4 regions of the Streptomyces sp. NPDC091292 genome follow, and region 1 is predicted to be linked to each of the others. Evidence: riboswitches for the same ligand, from Rfam matches in the RefSeq annotation. Region 1 holds a riboswitch; each other region holds the start of a gene.

Region 1 (3,836 bases):
GCGGTGTTCGCGGCGAGCAGCAGGACGGCGGCGGTGGTGGCCTGCACGAACACGTACATCCAGCCGGACCCGAAGCTGAGGTGCGCCAGTTGGGAGAGGATCGTCTCCTTGCTGCTGGGCACCACACCCGCGAGGTGGATCACCACGATGATCCCCGCGAACATCGTGATGAGCAGCCCCACCATCCAGGTCAGCGTGGTCCGGGCCTGCCGCCACTCGACGGGCTTGAACGCCGGTACCGCGTTGGAGATCGCCTCGATACCGGTCATCGCCGTCGCGCCCGACGAGAAGGCCCGCATGACGAGGAAGAGGGTCGCGCCCTCGGTGACCGTGACCGCCGGGGTCGGCTGCGGGTGGAAGTCGCGCCCCGCCGAGTCGGCGAGCCCGGCGGTGATCAGCGCGAACATGGCGATGATGAACAGGTAGGTCGGCGCGGCGAACAGCGCGCCCGCCTGCCGGATGCCCCGCAGATTGCCCGCGAGCAGCAGCACGATCACGCCGACGCCGATGGGCACGGTGTCCGGGGCCAGCGAGGGAATCGCCGAGGTGATCGCCGCGACGCCCGAGGCGATCGACACGGCGACGGTGAGGACGTAGTCGGTCATCAGCCCGGCGGCGGCCACCAGCCCTGCCACAGGGCCCAGATTGTCACCGGCCACGATGTACGAGCCACCGCCGTGCGGGTACGCGCGGATCGTCTGCCGGTACGACAGGCCGACCGCCAGCATCAGGAAGACGATCGCGGCGGAGATCGGGAAGGAGTACGCGAGGCCCGCCGTCCCCGCGAGCACGAGGACCGCGAGCATCGCCTCGGGACCGTACGCGACCGACGACAGCGCGTCGGCCGACAGCACGGGCAGCGCCACCAGCTTGCGCATCCGCTCGGACACCAGGGCGGAACTCTTCAGCGGCGTACCGAGGAGCAGCCGCCGGGTCCAGGCCCCGGCGCGCCCCATCCGCCCGGCGGGCGCCTCCTCCGGCTCCTCCTCGTCGAGTTGCTGCCCCGGCGTACCCGTCCCCAGGGGCGTGAGCGGCACCAGGCGCCCGAAGCGGGCGGGCCGGAGCTGCGCGGGCGGCGGGAAGCTGCCGAGATCGGGGTCGACGGGCAGGGCGCGGCGCCAGGTCTCGGGCGGCGCGGTCACCTCGCCCCACTCCCGGCCCACCTGGCGCAGTACGCCTTGCTGTTCCTCGTCCAGCTCCGCGAGGCGCGCGGAAGGTCCGGGCGGTCCCGCCGTCGCACTCCGCCCCTCGGACCCGGCCCCGCCTCGGCCCCCGGATGTATCGGTCATCTGCCGCAGTGTGGTCGATCAAGGGCGTACGGGACGGCCTGACATGCCGGGCTGACCTGCCGGGCCGACGTGCCGGGCCGACGTGCCGGGCCGACGTGCCAACCGGAATGACGGCCGGATGACGGGCCCTTGCGCCCGGGTGCGATGATGCTCGGCGACAAGGCGACGGCGGACGAGGAAGCCGGTGTGAATCCGGCGCGGTCCCGCCACTGTGATCGGCGAGCGAACCCCAGCACTAGGCCACTGCCCGGAAACGGGCGGGAAGGCCGGGGTGAGCCTCGACCCGAGAGCCAGGAGACTCACGCGGTCGCCACCTCGACGAAACCAGGGCGGATCTCCCTGGAGGAGGGTGGTTCGGCATGCCTGTGCGGCAGCCTGACGACAGATCGGCCCGGGGCTTTTTGAAGGCGGGCATACGCTCGCATTCCCTTCCCAAGCGCCTGCCCAGGCGTCTGCCCGTGCTCCTGGTGGCCTCGGCGCTCCTCATATCCGGCTGCGGCGGAAGCGGTGGGGAGAGTTCCGGCGGCGGCACGGCGGGCCCGGCCGCCAAGGGCTTCCCGGTCACCGTCTCCAACTGCGGTGTGAGGACGACGTACGAGCGACCGCCCCAGCGCGCGGTGTCGCTGAACCAGCACGCGACCGAGGTGATGCTCGCCCTCGGCCTGGAGAAGTCGATGGCCGGCACGGGCTATCTGGACGACAAGATCCTCCCCGAGTACGCATCCGCGTACGACAAGATCAAGGTCCTGTCCAAGGAGTACCCCTCCTACGAGGCGCTGCTCGCCGCCGAACCCGACTTCGTGTACGGCGGTTTCGGGTCCACCTTCGACGAGAAGGAGGGGCGCGGCCGGGACACCTTCACCGGTGCCGGGATCAACACCCGGCTGAACATCGAGGCGTGTGCGTCCGGGCCGGTGACGATGGCCATGGTCGACCGGGAGATCCGGGACGTGGCCAAGGTGTTCGGCGTACCGGAGCGGGCCGAGAAGCAGGTCAAGAGCCTGCACGCCACGCTGGACGGAGTCGACAGGCGCCTCGACGGCGTCGACCCGGTCAAGCTCTTCGTCTACGACAGCGGCGACAAGACCGCGTTCACCGCCGGTGGTACGGGCATCGGCAACACGATGATCGAGCGAGCGGGCGGCGCGAACATCTTCGCCGACCTCGACAAGACCTTCGGCGACGTGTCGTTCGAACAGGTCGCCGACCGGGCGCCCGACACCGTCCTCATCTACGACTACGGGGACCAGACCGTCGAGCAGAAGAAGAAGTTCCTGCTCTCCAACCCGGCGCTGCGGGACGTGCCCGCGATCAAGAACAAGCGGTTCGCGGTACTGCCCTTGTCGTCCACCGTGCTGGGCGTACGGGTACCCGCCGCCGTGGAGTCGCTGGCCCGGCAGCTCCACCCGGACCGCTTCCGGTGAGCGGGGGGTACCGCCGCCGTCGGGCCCCCTACCCCCTGGTGCTGACCGGTCTCGGCGCCCTCGTCCTCATCGCGGCGACCTTCGGTGTCGCGGCCGGTTCGATCGGCATTCCGGCGGGGGACGTGTGGGGCATCCTGCTCCATCAACTCCATCCGGATCTGGTCGAACAGACCTGGCCGGCGGCGCGCGAGACCATCGTCATGGACGTCCGGCTGCCCCGCGTCCTGCTGTGCGCGGTGGTGGGTGCCGGGCTTTCGGTGGCCGGGATGGCGTTGCAGGCACTGGTCCGCAATCCGCTCGCCGATCCGATGCTGCTCGGCGTGTCCTCGGGTGCGAGCGTCGGCGCGGTCCTCGTGCTGGTCTTCAACCTGACGCTGTTCGGCGTCTTCTCGCTGCCGATCGCCGCCTTCATCGGTGCGCTGGCGGCCCTGATCGCGGTGTACTTCCTCGCCCGGTCCGGCGGCCGGATGACGACCGTACGGCTCGTTCTCGCGGGTGTGGCGACGGCCGAGGTGCTGTCGGCGGTGGCGAGTTTCCTCGTCGTCACGTCCAGCGATCCGCACAAGACGCAGTCGGCGCTGCGGTGGATGCTCGGCGGTCTCGCGGGCACCACGTGGACCATGGTGTGGATTCCGGCGGGCGCGGTCCTGATCGGCACGGCCGTACTGCTCGGTGTCTGCCGCCCGCTGAATCTGCTGCTCGCGGGGGAGGAGGCGGCCACGGCGCTCGGCCTGGACGTCCACCGCTTCCGGGCCGCGATGTTCACGCTGGTCGCGCTGATGATCGGCACGATCGTCGCGGTCAGCGGCCAGATCGGTTTCGTCGGCCTGATCATGCCGCACGTCGTACGCCTCCTCGTCGGCGCCGACCACCGCCGCGCGCTGCCGGCCGCCGCGCTGCTCGGCGCGGCCTTCCTGATCGCCGCGGATCTCGCCGCGCGCACGCTGATGCGGCCCGAGGAGATTCCCGTGGGCATCCTCACGGCGCTGGTGGGCGGCCCGTTCTTCCTCTGGCTGATGCAACGGAGGTCGGTGTGACGGACACACTGGAACCCGGACCCGGCGCCCTGGACATCGACGCCGTGTCGGTCGTGATCGACGGCCGGTCTCTGGTGCGTGACGTG
Region 2 (3,836 bases), on a different contig from region 1:
CACGAGCGATGGCGGTCGGTACCGGGGTCACAGCTGCTGCTTCTTCTTGCGTCCGCTCAGCAGGAACCCGATGCCGATACCGCCGACGAGCCCGACCCCGACGATCCACCAGACGCTGACGCCCCCGCCGTCGTCACTGCTCTCGGCGGCCTTGTCCTTGGCGGCCTCGGCCTTCCCGCCCGGGGACGCGGTCTTCGCCTGCGGCGCAGGTCCGGTCGCGTTCAACTGCCGCACCAGGTCGGTGGAGCCGAAGGCGCGCGGGTCGGAGCCCACCGCGTGCGCGGCGAAGATCAGTTGGGCGTACGCGGCCGGGCCGCCCTGGTCGGCCCAGGCGGTGGCGTTGCCCTCCAGCCAGGCCAGCGCCTTCTCGCCCTCGTCGGTCCGTCCGGCGGCGGCGAGCGCGACGACGGCGTCGGCGGTGTTGCCGTAGTCCGGCTGGTCATCGGCGCCGGGCAGCGTGGACGTCAGGTGCCCGTCCTTGAGGATGGCGAGGGCGAGCTGGGCGGCGCCGTTGCGGGCGGCGCCGTCCGGAACCTTGGCGGAAGCCGCGTCGCAGCCCGTACTGGTCTCCTTCGGGGCCTCGGCGGCCGTGGCCGCGAGGCCGACGCCGAGTCCGCCGACGATACCGGCGGCCGTGGCGTCCGCGTTCGCCGCGAGCTTGCCCTTCTTGTCGGGCTGGTAGGCGAAGGCGCCGCCGTCCTTCTCGGCGCAGGGGATCGCGAGGGCGAGGAGTGCGTCATAGGGGGACTTGCCGTCCGGCGACGCGACGTCGGCGGGCTTGGTGCCGGAGGCCGCGAGCGCGCCGATCACCACGGAGGTGGAGTTGGTGTCGCTGGGGCTGCCCGGGTTGTAGCCCCAGCCGCCGTCCTTGTTCTGGACGGACCGGAGCCAGTCCACGCTCTTGCGCACCGCCGCGTCCTGCCCGCCGAGCGCGGCGAGCGCCTGCACCGCGGCGGCCGTGCTGTTGGTGTCGACGGCGGTCTTCGCTCCGCACGCGGTGCCGGAGTCGGCCCGGAACGCGGCGAAGGCGCCGTCCGCGCACTGCTGTCCGGTGAGCCAGTCGACGGCCTTGGCCGAGGGCACCACCTTCACGGTGTCCTGGGCGAGCAGCGCGAGCGACTGCCGCCACACACCGTCGTACGTCGGGTCGGCGGTGCCGTAGAGGCCGGAGGGGAGCGCCACCGAGGGCGACGGCGAAGGGGCCGCCTCGTCCGCGAAGGCGGCCGGGGCCGTGGCGGTGCCGATCACTGCGGTGGCGGCCAGGACCGCTGCGCTGCGGCGAATGTTCATGATCGGCGGGTGCCTCTCCCTACGGGGGAGCCGGGCAGCACGGGCACACACGGGGCACCGGGCGGCTCCGGCTCCGTATGCCTCGACGGTGCCGGTCACCGGGGGTCCCGGTGACACGAGCCGGTCATGTCCACGGCGGGGCATTCCGGCTCACCTCGAACACGGCGCGAGGACAACTCGACGACGGCTCGAAGGCTCACGGCTGCGGGTCAGCGCCGGATTCGCACCGGCTTCCCCCCATCAGGGCATGATGACGACCTGCTTACTGTACCGGCCGGGGAACCGGGCACTCCGGCGCCTCGGAACCGGGCACTCAGGGTGCACCGGGATCCGTATGGCCGGTCATTCCACGGCCCGATACGTCACCGGCTCGCTCCCCGGCACCGCCTCCGCCCGCCCCAGTTTGACCAGCCGGCGCAGATGGGCCTCCGCCTCCGAGACGGCGATGGTGCGCGAGGCGAAGGGGATCTCCGTCCAGGGACGGTTCCACTCCATGCGTTCGGCGAGCTGCCAGGGCGTGAGGGGGGTGGCGAGCAGGGCGTGCAGATGGGTGAGGCGGGACTCGTGGTGGTCGAGGAGGGCCCGCACCCGGGCGGGAGCGTCGGTGAACGCGTGCTGGTGCGCGGGAAGGATCTCGGCGGGCCCGAGCCGGCCCACGCGCTCCAGCGAGTCGAGGTAGTCGCCGAGCGGGTCCGGGACGGCGCTGCTGTCGTCCGGGTCCTCGTAGAGCCCGATGTGCGGGGTGATCCCGGGCAGCAGATGGTCGCCGGAGAAGAGGCGGCCGTGGCCCGGAAGCCCCGCCGGATGCGCCTCCTCCAGATGCAGACAGACATGTCCCGGGGTGTGGCCGGGCGTCCAGATCGCGCGCAGTCGGCGGCCCGCGAGGGGCAGCAGGTCGCCGGGGACGATCTCGCGGTCCGGCAGCGCGGGGCGCAGGCCCGGCACCCCGGCGGACCGGCCGGCGTCGCGGGCCGCGCGCAACGGCGCCACCAGGTCGTCGGGCGCCCCGGCGGCGGCGAGCTTGGCGGCCATGTACGCGTACCAGCGCTCGGGCCGGTTCTCGCGGGTGCGGCGCACCACGTCTGTGTCGGCCGCGTGCATGGCGATCCACGCACCCGACGCCTCGCGGACCCGGCCCGACAGGCCGTGGTGGTCGGGGTGGTGGTGCGTGATGACGACGCCGTGCACCGCGTCCACCGAGGTCCCGCAGGCGGCGAGCCCGGCCGTCAGCGTGGACCAGGACGCGGGGTCGTCCCATCCGGTGTCGACCAGGACGGGCCCGCTGTCGGTGTCGAGGAGATGGACGAGCGTATGCCCCAGCGGATTGTCCGGTATGGGGACCCGGATCGACCGGACGCCTCCGCCGTGATCGGTCACCTGCGTCTGCGAAGTCAACGGTTGCCCCATCTCTCTGCGGTGGCACGGCCATTGCCCACTATAACTAGAACTGATGCGGTGTCAGATTGGCCAGGGGGAACGCCGAAGAACCCCGCTCCGACCTGCTGTGGAGCGGGGGTTGATGGTCGTTGCTGGTTGTCGTCGGCCACCCTCGGGCGGCCCGGGGACGGCCCGGCGCCGGACGCCGGCAAGGTGGCGGGCGCACTCCAGCGCCCGCCGCCACGCTCACTCGGTCAGGTCGAGAAACCCGTGGTCGGTCGGTCCCGTGAGACGCTGCGCGAGCCATCCGGAAACGCGCGGACCACCGTTCACCGCACCACCCTCGCGCACCGTGCGTACGTGGTCGAACCCCTGGCGCAGGTAGTACCGCTGTAGGGCTTCGTTCGTGGTCCACGCATCGAGCCGCAGCCATTTCGCCCCGTCTCGGTACGCCCGACCCCCTGCCCAATCGAGCAGTCGGCCCCCGAGGTTCTGACCTGCGTACGCACGTCCCACTGTGAGCTTGTTGATGAACCGGGATGGCTCGCTCAACTCCGACTCGGTCCAGAGGCCATCCTCGGCATCCGGCGTGAGAGTGATGGTGGCCGCCGTCACGTCGTCGTCCACGACCATGAATACGGTTCCGGCCTCAACGGTGGCGAGCAGCCGGTCAGCGGGATACGGCCGTTGCCACTGGTCACTCCCGAGTCGAGTGAGCCAAGCCGCCGCTTCCTCACGGAAGGCGAGCAGCTTGGCCACGTCGGAGGGTTGGGCGGGGAGGATTCTCACTTGGGCTCGTTCTCGCTTCGGGCGGACAGGTCGCCGATCTCGTAGTTCATGCGGTTCAGGTCGCCACGGAAGGTCGTGATCGTGCAGCGGATGGGGCGGTCCTTCGAGTACCCGGTACGGGTCCAGAGCAGCACGGGCACGCCCGCCCCGATCTCCAGCAGCCGCGCTTCGTCGGGTGTCGGCATGCGGGCTGCGATCTCATCGAAGTAGCCCTCTTGCTCGACACCGAGACCGGCCAGGTAGCGAGTGGTTCCTTCCTCGATGTCCCCCGGATCCGTGAGGCGGGGCGCTTGCTGAATCAGCCACTCCGGGTAGTACGTCGCCTGTGTGGACCACGGCACGTCGTCCACGAAACGGTGGCAGAACCGCAGGACCGTGGT
Region 3 (3,836 bases), on a different contig from region 1:
GCGAGCATCGTGACCGGGCCGGTGAGCATGCCCTTGACCGGGCGGTCGGTCAGGGACTGGGCATACGTCGTCCAGCGCACCGTCATCGGCTCGGGCCGCGAGATGTCGCCCGCGAGGATCGGCGGGCGGACATAGCGGGTGCCGTAGGACTGCACCCAGCCGTGCTGCGTGGCCAGGTACCCCGTCAACTGCTCGGCGAAGTACTGCACCATGTCGTTGCGTTCGGCCTCGCCGTGCACTAGGACGTCCAGACCGGTCTTCTCCTGGAAGGAGATCACCTCCTGGATCTCCGCCCTGATGCGCTCCTCGTAGCCCGCGGCGCCGATGCGCCCGGCCCGCAGATCGGCGCGCGCGGCGCGCAGGTCGGCGGTCTGTGGGAAGGAACCGATGCTGGTGGTCGGCAGCAGCGGCAGCCCCAGGTGGGCCCGTTGCGCCGCGGCCCGCTCCCCGTACGGCTCGGACCGGCGGGCGTCGGCCTGCGTGACGGCGGCTGCGCGGGCCCGTACGGCCGGGTCGTGCGTGATCGGCGAGCCCGCGCGGGACGCCAGGTCGGCGCGGTTCGCGGCGAGTTCGGCGGCGATCGTGTCGGTGCCCTGGGCCAGGCCCTTGGCGAGGGAGACGACCTCGGCCGACTTCTGGCGGGCGAAGGCGAGCCAGCGCAGGATCTGCGGCTCGATGTCCCGCTCCGGCGCGGAGTCGAGCGGCACGTGCAGCAGGGAGCAGGAGGCCGACACATCGACCCGGTCGGCGAGGCCGAGGAGGGTGCCGAGCGTGGCCAGGGACTTCTCCAGGTCGTTCACCCAGATGTTGCGGCCGTCGACCACCCCCGCCACCAGCCGCTTGCCGGGCAGCCCGCCCACGGCGGCCAGGGCGTCCAGATTGGCGGCGGCGGACCCGGTGAAGTCCAGGGCGAGACCGTCCACCGGAGCCTTGGCGAGGACCGGGAGCGCGTCGCCGAGCCGGTCGAAGTAGGAGGCGACAAGGAGCTTCGGGCGGTCGGTGAGGGCGCCGAGGTCGCGGTAGGCGCGGGCGGCGGCGTTCAGTTCGGCCGGGGTGCGGTCCTGGACGAGGGCGGGCTCGTCGAACTGGACCCAGGCGGCGCCGGCGGCGCGCAGGTCGGCGACGACCTCCGCGTACACGGGAAGCAGCCGGTCGAGGAGGGTCAGCGGGTCGAAGTCCGCCGCCACACCCGGGGCGGGCTTCGCGAGCAGGAGGTAGGTGACGGGGCCGACGAGCACCGGGCGGGGGTCGAGCCCGAGCGCGAGGGCTTCCTTCAGCTCCGCGACCTGCTTGGTCGAGTCGGCGGTGAACACCGTGCCGGGGCCCAACTCGGGCACCAGATAGTGGTAGTTCGTGTCGAACCACTTCGTCATCTCCAGCGGCGCCACGTCCTGGGTGCCCCGCGCCATGGCGAAGTAGCCGTCCAGGGCGTCCGCGTCGACGGCGGCACGGTGCCGGGCGGGGATCGCACCGACCATGACGGTGGTGTCGAGCACATGGTCGTAGTACGAGAAGTCACCGGTCGGCACCTCGTGGACGCCGGTCCCGGCCAGCTCCTGCCAATTGGCGCGGCGCAGTCCGGCGACCGTGGCGCGCAGGGCGTCGGCGGTGACCCGGCCCTTCCAGTAGCCCTCGATCGCCTTCTTCAACTCCCGGCCCTGGCCTTGGCGGGGGTAGCCGTACACGGTGGCCCGTGCTGCCGCGGCTGCGGTCCTGCTGGTCACGGAGATCTCCTTCGCGAGATGAATCCCTGAGATCCCGGCGACGGGACGCGAGCGCGAAGGGGTGACGGACCGGACGGAGAAACGACCTCACGCGGCACAGCGCGGTCGTCCGTCCGATATGTACGCCGACCCGCCCACGAGGTCACCGGGATGTCCGCGCACGATCGGGTCGTACGCGGGCGGCTGGCAGGTCTTCGGACTCGCGGGCGCGTCCAGCCGTACGGACTCCGTACGGGACACCTACTGGCCGTCGCTTCCCAGACCCTGTTCACCGGGCCCAGTGCGTATGACGGCGGTCGTTCCCACTCACCGCTGCGGGGCAGTCCCGGATTCCCACCGGGTTCCCTCTTGCGACGCCTCCCGCCTGGCGGACGGGGCGAACCAACTGCACCGACCAGCCTACGGCGTCCCACACGGCAGCACAGGGACAGGTCCATCATCCGGATGGTGAGCTGGAACACCCGGGACCGGGGCGGGCGCGCGGGGCTCAGCTGTCCGGCAGGCCCGCCGCCGCGATCCGCAGGGCGCGCCGCATGACCTGCTGCATGCCGGCCACGACCCTTTCCGTCGACTCCTCCGCCCGCGGGGCCTGCCAGGCCCAGTCCTCCACGGCGACCCGCAGCGCCGCATTGATCACCGCGGCCTGGACGCGCGGTTCCATGGCGGCGGGGTCGTGCCCGCCGCGCTCGGCGAGCGCCCGGGTGAAGAGCGCCTCGGCGTCGTGGTGCGCCTGGAGCCAGACCGCGCGCAGGGCCGGCTCGTCGCGGGTGAGACGGACGATCTCCCGCATCCCGGCCAGCTTCCCGGCGTCGGTGTCGAACCAGTCGTCCGAGGGCTCGGCCGGGATCAGCGGCGCACCCGGCTGCCAGGCGCGCAGCCGGGCCGCCATCGCCTCCATGCCGACGGTCAGCAGCGGCCGTACGCACTCCTCCTTGCTGGCGAAGTACCGCCACAGGGTGCGTACCGACATGCCGACCGCCTGTGCGATCTCCTCCGCCGACGTGGCGGCGACGCCCTGGGTGCCGAACAGCCGTACCGCCTCGTTCGCCACCTCAAGGCGGGTCTGCTGCCGGCGCCGCTCGCTCAGCGGTGGACGCCCTGTCCGGGCGGCCGTCGACTCACTGGCCGGCACGGGCGTCCCCTTTCTCTTCTCCCACGCGGGGCCCCTTCCGGGTCCGTTCCGCAAGGGCGACTCTAGCATTTTCGGCACGGTGCGACTTATGGTCACGGAGTGACAGGAAGTCGAGACAAGGAGCGCGACACCATGAGTGACGACACATCAGCGGCAACCACCACCACGTCCGACCGTGCCCACGGCCGCAGCGTCCTGGTCACCGGGGCCGGTTCCGGCGCGGGCATCGGGCGGGCGGCGGCCCTGCTCTTCGCCGCGCAGGGCGACCGGGTGGTGGTGGCGGACATCGACGAGGCGGGCGCGGACAGGACGGTCGCCGAGATCGAGGCGGCCGGCGGCACCGCCCTGGCCGTGGCCGGCGACCTCAGCGACCAGTCGGTGGTGGACCGGTTGGTCGCCTCCGCGGTGGACGCCTTCGGCGGGATCGACGTCCTGGTCAACAACGCGGCGGTCATGGACCGGATGTCGGCGCTGGGGGAGACCGACGACACGGAGTGGGAGCGGGTCGTCCGGATCAATCTGACGGCGCCCTTCCTCCTCACCCGCGCCGCCCTCCCGCATCTCCTGGCCCGGGGGAACGGCGTGATCGTGAACACCGCGTCCGCCGCCTCGCTGCGCGGCGGCGCGGCCGGTGCCGCCTACACCGCCTCCAAGCACGGGGTGGCCGGGCTGACCAAGTCGCTCGCCGTGATGTACCGGGACAAGGGGCTGCGCGCCAACGCGATAGCCCCGGGCGGCACCGCCACCGGCATCCAGGTCGACCCCGTCCCCGGGGCCACGGGTCCGGGCGTACTCGCCGCCTACATGGCGAACGTCGGCCGTGTCGCGGAGGCCGAGGAACAGGCGGCCGTCATCGTCTTCCTGGCGTCGGCGGCGGCGAGCAACATCAACGGCGCGATCCTGCCGGTGGACAACGGCTGGTCGGCGGTCTGACGCACGCCGTCAACTCACCTGGAACAGAAGGCGGTTGCCGTACGGGG
Region 4 (3,836 bases), on a different contig from region 1:
CTTCTCCCAGGCGGGGAGGGGGCCGCTGCGCTCGGCGAGGTCCGTCGACGCCTCGTACGCGGCGAGCATGATCCGCTCGGCGATCCGCGTGGACAGGGCGCGTGCCGCGGCCGAGTCGAAGGGCAGCCGCAGCCGGAAGAAGACGTCCTGAAGGCCCATCGCGCCGAGACCCACCGGGCGCCACTTGGCGTTGGAGCGGCCGGCCTGCTCGGTCGGGTAGTAGTTGATGTCCACGACCCGGTCGAGGAAGGTCACGGCGGTCCGTACGGCGTCGTCCAGGCGCTCCCAGTCGATGCCGTCGCCGGTGCCGGGCGTGACGAACGCGGCCAGGTTGACCGAGCCGAGGTTGCAGACGGCCGTCTCGCCGTCGTCGGTGACCTCCAGGATCTCCGTGCACAGGTTCGAGGAGTGCACGGTGTGGCCGGGTTCGGCGGTCTGGTTCGCGGTGCGGTTGGCGGCGTCCTTGAACGTCATCCAGCCGTTGCCGGTCTGCGCGAGGGTGCGCATCATGCGGCCGTACAGGTCCCGCGCGGGGATCGTCTTCCTCGCCAGGCCCGCGGCCTCGGCGGCCTTGTACGCGGTGTCGAACGCGTCGCCCCACAGGTCGACGAGGTCGGGTACGTCGGCCGGCGAGAACAGCGACCAGTCGGCGTCGGCGGCGACCCGGCGCATGAACTCGTCGGGGATCCAGTGCGCGAGGTTGAGGTTGTGGGTGCGCCGGGCGTCCTCGCCGGTGTTGTCCCGCAGCTCCAGGAACTCCTCGATGTCGGAGTGCCAGGTCTCCAGGTAGACCGCGGCGGCGCCCTTGCGCCGGCCGCCCTGGTTCACGGCGGCCACCGACGCGTCGAGGGTCTTCAGGAACGGGACGATGCCGTTCGAGTGGCCGTTGGTGCCGCGGATCAGCGAACCCCGGGCGCGCACCCGGGAGTAGGAGAGCCCGATACCGCCCGCGTGCTTCGACAGGCGGGCCACCTGGTGGTAGCGGTCGTAGATCGAGTCCAGCTCGTCCAGCGGGGAGTCCAGGAGGTAGCAGGACGACATCTGCGGGTGGCGGGTGCCGGAGTTGAAGAGCGTGGGGGACGAGGGCAGGTAGTCGAGGCGGCTCATCAGGCCGTACAGCGCGGCGACCTCGTCCACGGCGCGGGCGCTGTCGTCCTCCGCGAGGCCGGACGCGACGCGCAGCATGAAGTGCTGCGGGGTCTCCACGACCTTGCGGGTGATCGGGTGCCGCAGCAGATAGCGGCTGTGCAGGGTGCGCAGCCCGAAGTAGCCGAAGCGGTCGTCGGCCGCTTCGGTGTGCTGGTCGACCAGCGCGTCGAGACGCTTCGCGTGGAGGGTGACGAACGCCGCCGTGCGGTCCGCGATCAGGCCCTCGCGGTGACCGGTCGCGACCGAGTCCGAGAAGGAGCGCACGCCCTGCGAGGCGGCCTCCTCGGCGATGGCGATGGTGAGCAGCCGGGCCGCGAGCCGGGAGTAGACCGGGTCCTCGGAGATGAGACCGGCGGCCGACTCCGTCGCCAGCTCCCGCAGTTCGGCTCCGTCCGCGCGGGCGGAGCGCCCCCGCAGCGCACCGGCCGCGACGCGTCCCGGGTCGGCGCCGGGAAGGTCGGCCGTCAGGGCGGTCAGGGTCCGCAGCAGCGCGGCACCGGGACCGTCGTCCGCCCCGGTCGCGGTGGCCGGAACAGTCGCATTCGCCAAAACGGTCGCTGAGGCCGGATCGGCTGGCGCGATGGTCACGTGAAGCTCTCCCTCGCTCGGCTCTGGGCCTCGGAAGCGGGGGCGGGGCACGCGGGCGTACCCGCGTACGGCGGTGCGCCGCGTCCACCGACCCATTCCACGGGGCCCGGACGTCGTGTCGGTACCCGGACCGGTCGGACCGGGTACGCCGTCGGCAGGTCATCGGACTCACGGGCACGCGAATGCGGACCAGTACACCGTTGCGGGACAGTTCCGGACTTGCACCGGATTCCCCTGCGGCGACAACGAGCACGAGCATACATCTTGTGTCGGCCCGGGGAAGCACCCCCACATGTTGTGTCGGACGTCATGATTTTCGGGGTTCAGCAGCAGCGGAACCCCTGCCGGGGATCGGTCTCCTGGCGGTCGGTCCGCTCCTTTTCGAAGGCCCGCCGGGACGGTACGGGCGCGTCCGGATGCTGTTTCCGTACGTGCGCCACGTACCGCTCGTACGCCGACTCGTCCGTCAACTCGCGTACGTACCACCGCATCCAGCGCAGGACGCGCACCCCCCGCACCAGCATCACGGCACCCGCTCGGCGTCGGCTGCCAGTTCCAGCTTCTCCTGCGGGGTGGCGAACAGGCCGTCCGGGGCGACGAGTTTCGACTCGACGTACGGCGTCTCGCTCAGCGTGCTCGCCCCGGGGTTCCGGAGGTGCCGGACGCAGACCCGGGCCGAGTCGGCGATCACGATCACGATGAGCAGTGCGAGGACGGCCGTGAGGACGCCGTCCACGGTGGAGTTGAGGACCACCGTGTGCATGTCGTCCATGCTCTTGGCGGGCGGCAGGACCTTGCCCGCGTCGATGCCGTCCTGGTAGTTCGCGCGCTGCTGGAAGAAGCCCACGCGCGGGTCGCTGGAGAACACCTTCTGCCAGCTCGCGGTGAGCGTCACCGTCGCGTCCCAGATCAGCGGGACCCCGGTCACCCACGCCCACTTGAGCCGCCCGGACTTCACCAGGAGGGTCGTGCAGACGGCGAGCGCGACGGCCGCGAGGAGCTGGTTGGCGATGCCGAAGACCGGGAAGAGCTGGTTGATCCCGCCCAGCGGCTCGTGCACGCCGACCCACAGGAAGTAGCCCCACAGCGCCACGACGACCGCGCTGGTCAGGGCGAGCCCCGGCTTCCAGCTGATGTTGCGGAACGGCTTGTAGACGTTGCCGAGCATGTCCTGGAGCATGAAGCGGCCCACGCGGGTACCGGCGTCCAGGGCGGTCAGGATGAAGAGCGCCTCGAACATGATGGCGAAGTGGTACCAGAAGGCGCGCAGCCCGTCCCCGGTGACCTTCGAGAAGATCTCCGAGACGCCGACGGCGAGCGTCGGGGCGCCGCCGGTACGGGACAGCAGCGACTGCTCCTCGACGGCCTTGGCGGCGGCTGCCAGGTCCTCCGGCGAGATCGAGTAGCCGAATCCGGCCACCGCCTGGGACGCGGACTGCACGGAGTCGCCGATGACGCCCGCGGGCGCGTTCATCGCGAAGTACAGGCCCGGGTCGATGACGCTGGCCGCGATGAGCGCCATCACGGCCACCGAGGACTCCATCAGCATCGACCCGTATCCGATCATCCGGATCTGGGACTCCTTCTGGATCATCTTCGGTGTGGTGCCCGAGGAGATCAGCGCGTGGAAGCCCGACAGGGCGCCGCAGGCGATGGTGATGAAGACGAACGGGAACAGCGAGCCGGCGAAGACCGGGCCGTCACCGCGCGAGGCGAAGTCGGTGACCGCGTCCATCTTCAGCGTCGGCAGCGTGAAGACCACGCCGAGCGCGAGCAGCGCGATCGTGCCGATCTTCATGAAGGTGGAGAGGTAGTCGCGGGGCGCGAGCAGCATCCACACCGGCAGCACCGAGGCGACGAACCCGTACACGACCAGCCAGATCACCAGCGTCGACGGGGCCAGCGTGAACGCCTCGGCCCAGGACGACTCGGCGACCCAGCGGCCCGCGACGAGCGCGAGGAGCAGCAGCGCGATCCCGATCAGCGAGACCTCGCTGACCCGCCCGGGGCGCAGGACCCGCAGGTAGAAGCCCATCAGCAGGGCGATCGGTACGGTCATCGCGATGGAGAAGGTGCCCCAGGGCGACTCGGCGAGCGCG

The links. Region 1 has a riboswitch for cobalamin ahead of ACIQNU_RS22195 (ABC transporter substrate-binding protein). Riboswitches for the same ligand answer to the same signal wherever they lie in the genome.
Region 2: linked by a shared signal. The riboswitch ahead of ACIQNU_RS04770 (prenyltransferase/squalene oxidase repeat-containing protein) and the one ahead of ACIQNU_RS22195 (ABC transporter substrate-binding protein) in region 1 are both predicted to bind cobalamin.
Region 3: linked by a shared signal. The riboswitch ahead of metE (5-methyltetrahydropteroyltriglutamate--homocysteine S-methyltransferase) and the one ahead of ACIQNU_RS22195 (ABC transporter substrate-binding protein) in region 1 are both predicted to bind cobalamin.
Region 4: linked by a shared signal. The riboswitch ahead of ACIQNU_RS13465 (ribonucleoside-diphosphate reductase subunit alpha) and the one ahead of ACIQNU_RS22195 (ABC transporter substrate-binding protein) in region 1 are both predicted to bind cobalamin.

What each region holds. Positions count from the first base shown of each region.
Region 1 covers NZ_JBIVUQ010000007.1:404,275-408,110, reverse strand. The annotation lists gene ACIQNU_RS22200 (APC family permease) at 1-1,289, opposite strand, end outside; cobalamin riboswitch at 1,462-1,590, shown strand; gene ACIQNU_RS22195 (ABC transporter substrate-binding protein) at 1,730-2,713, shown strand; gene ACIQNU_RS22190 (FecCD family ABC transporter permease) at 2,710-3,750, shown strand; gene ACIQNU_RS22185 (ABC transporter ATP-binding protein) at 3,747-3,836, shown strand, end outside.
Region 2 covers NZ_JBIVUQ010000001.1:945,343-949,178, forward strand. The annotation lists gene ACIQNU_RS04765 (SCO2322 family protein) at 1-31, opposite strand, end outside; gene ACIQNU_RS04770 (prenyltransferase/squalene oxidase repeat-containing protein) at 28-1,290, opposite strand; cobalamin riboswitch at 1,410-1,563, opposite strand; gene ACIQNU_RS04775 (MBL fold metallo-hydrolase) at 1,633-2,697, opposite strand; gene ACIQNU_RS04780 (GNAT family N-acetyltransferase) at 2,914-3,456, opposite strand; gene ACIQNU_RS04785 (GntR family transcriptional regulator) at 3,453-3,836, opposite strand, start outside.
Region 3 covers NZ_JBIVUQ010000002.1:95,916-99,751, forward strand. The annotation lists gene metE (5-methyltetrahydropteroyltriglutamate--homocysteine S-methyltransferase) at 1-1,724, opposite strand, end outside; cobalamin riboswitch at 1,892-2,125, opposite strand; gene ACIQNU_RS08555 (TetR/AcrR family transcriptional regulator) at 2,212-2,856, opposite strand; gene ACIQNU_RS08560 (SDR family NAD(P)-dependent oxidoreductase) at 2,989-3,789, shown strand.
Region 4 covers NZ_JBIVUQ010000003.1:478,094-481,929, forward strand. The annotation lists gene ACIQNU_RS13465 (ribonucleoside-diphosphate reductase subunit alpha) at 1-1,737, opposite strand, end outside; cobalamin riboswitch at 1,873-2,009, opposite strand; gene ACIQNU_RS13470 (YbdD/YjiX family protein) at 2,061-2,261, opposite strand; gene ACIQNU_RS13475 (carbon starvation CstA family protein) at 2,261-3,836, opposite strand, start outside.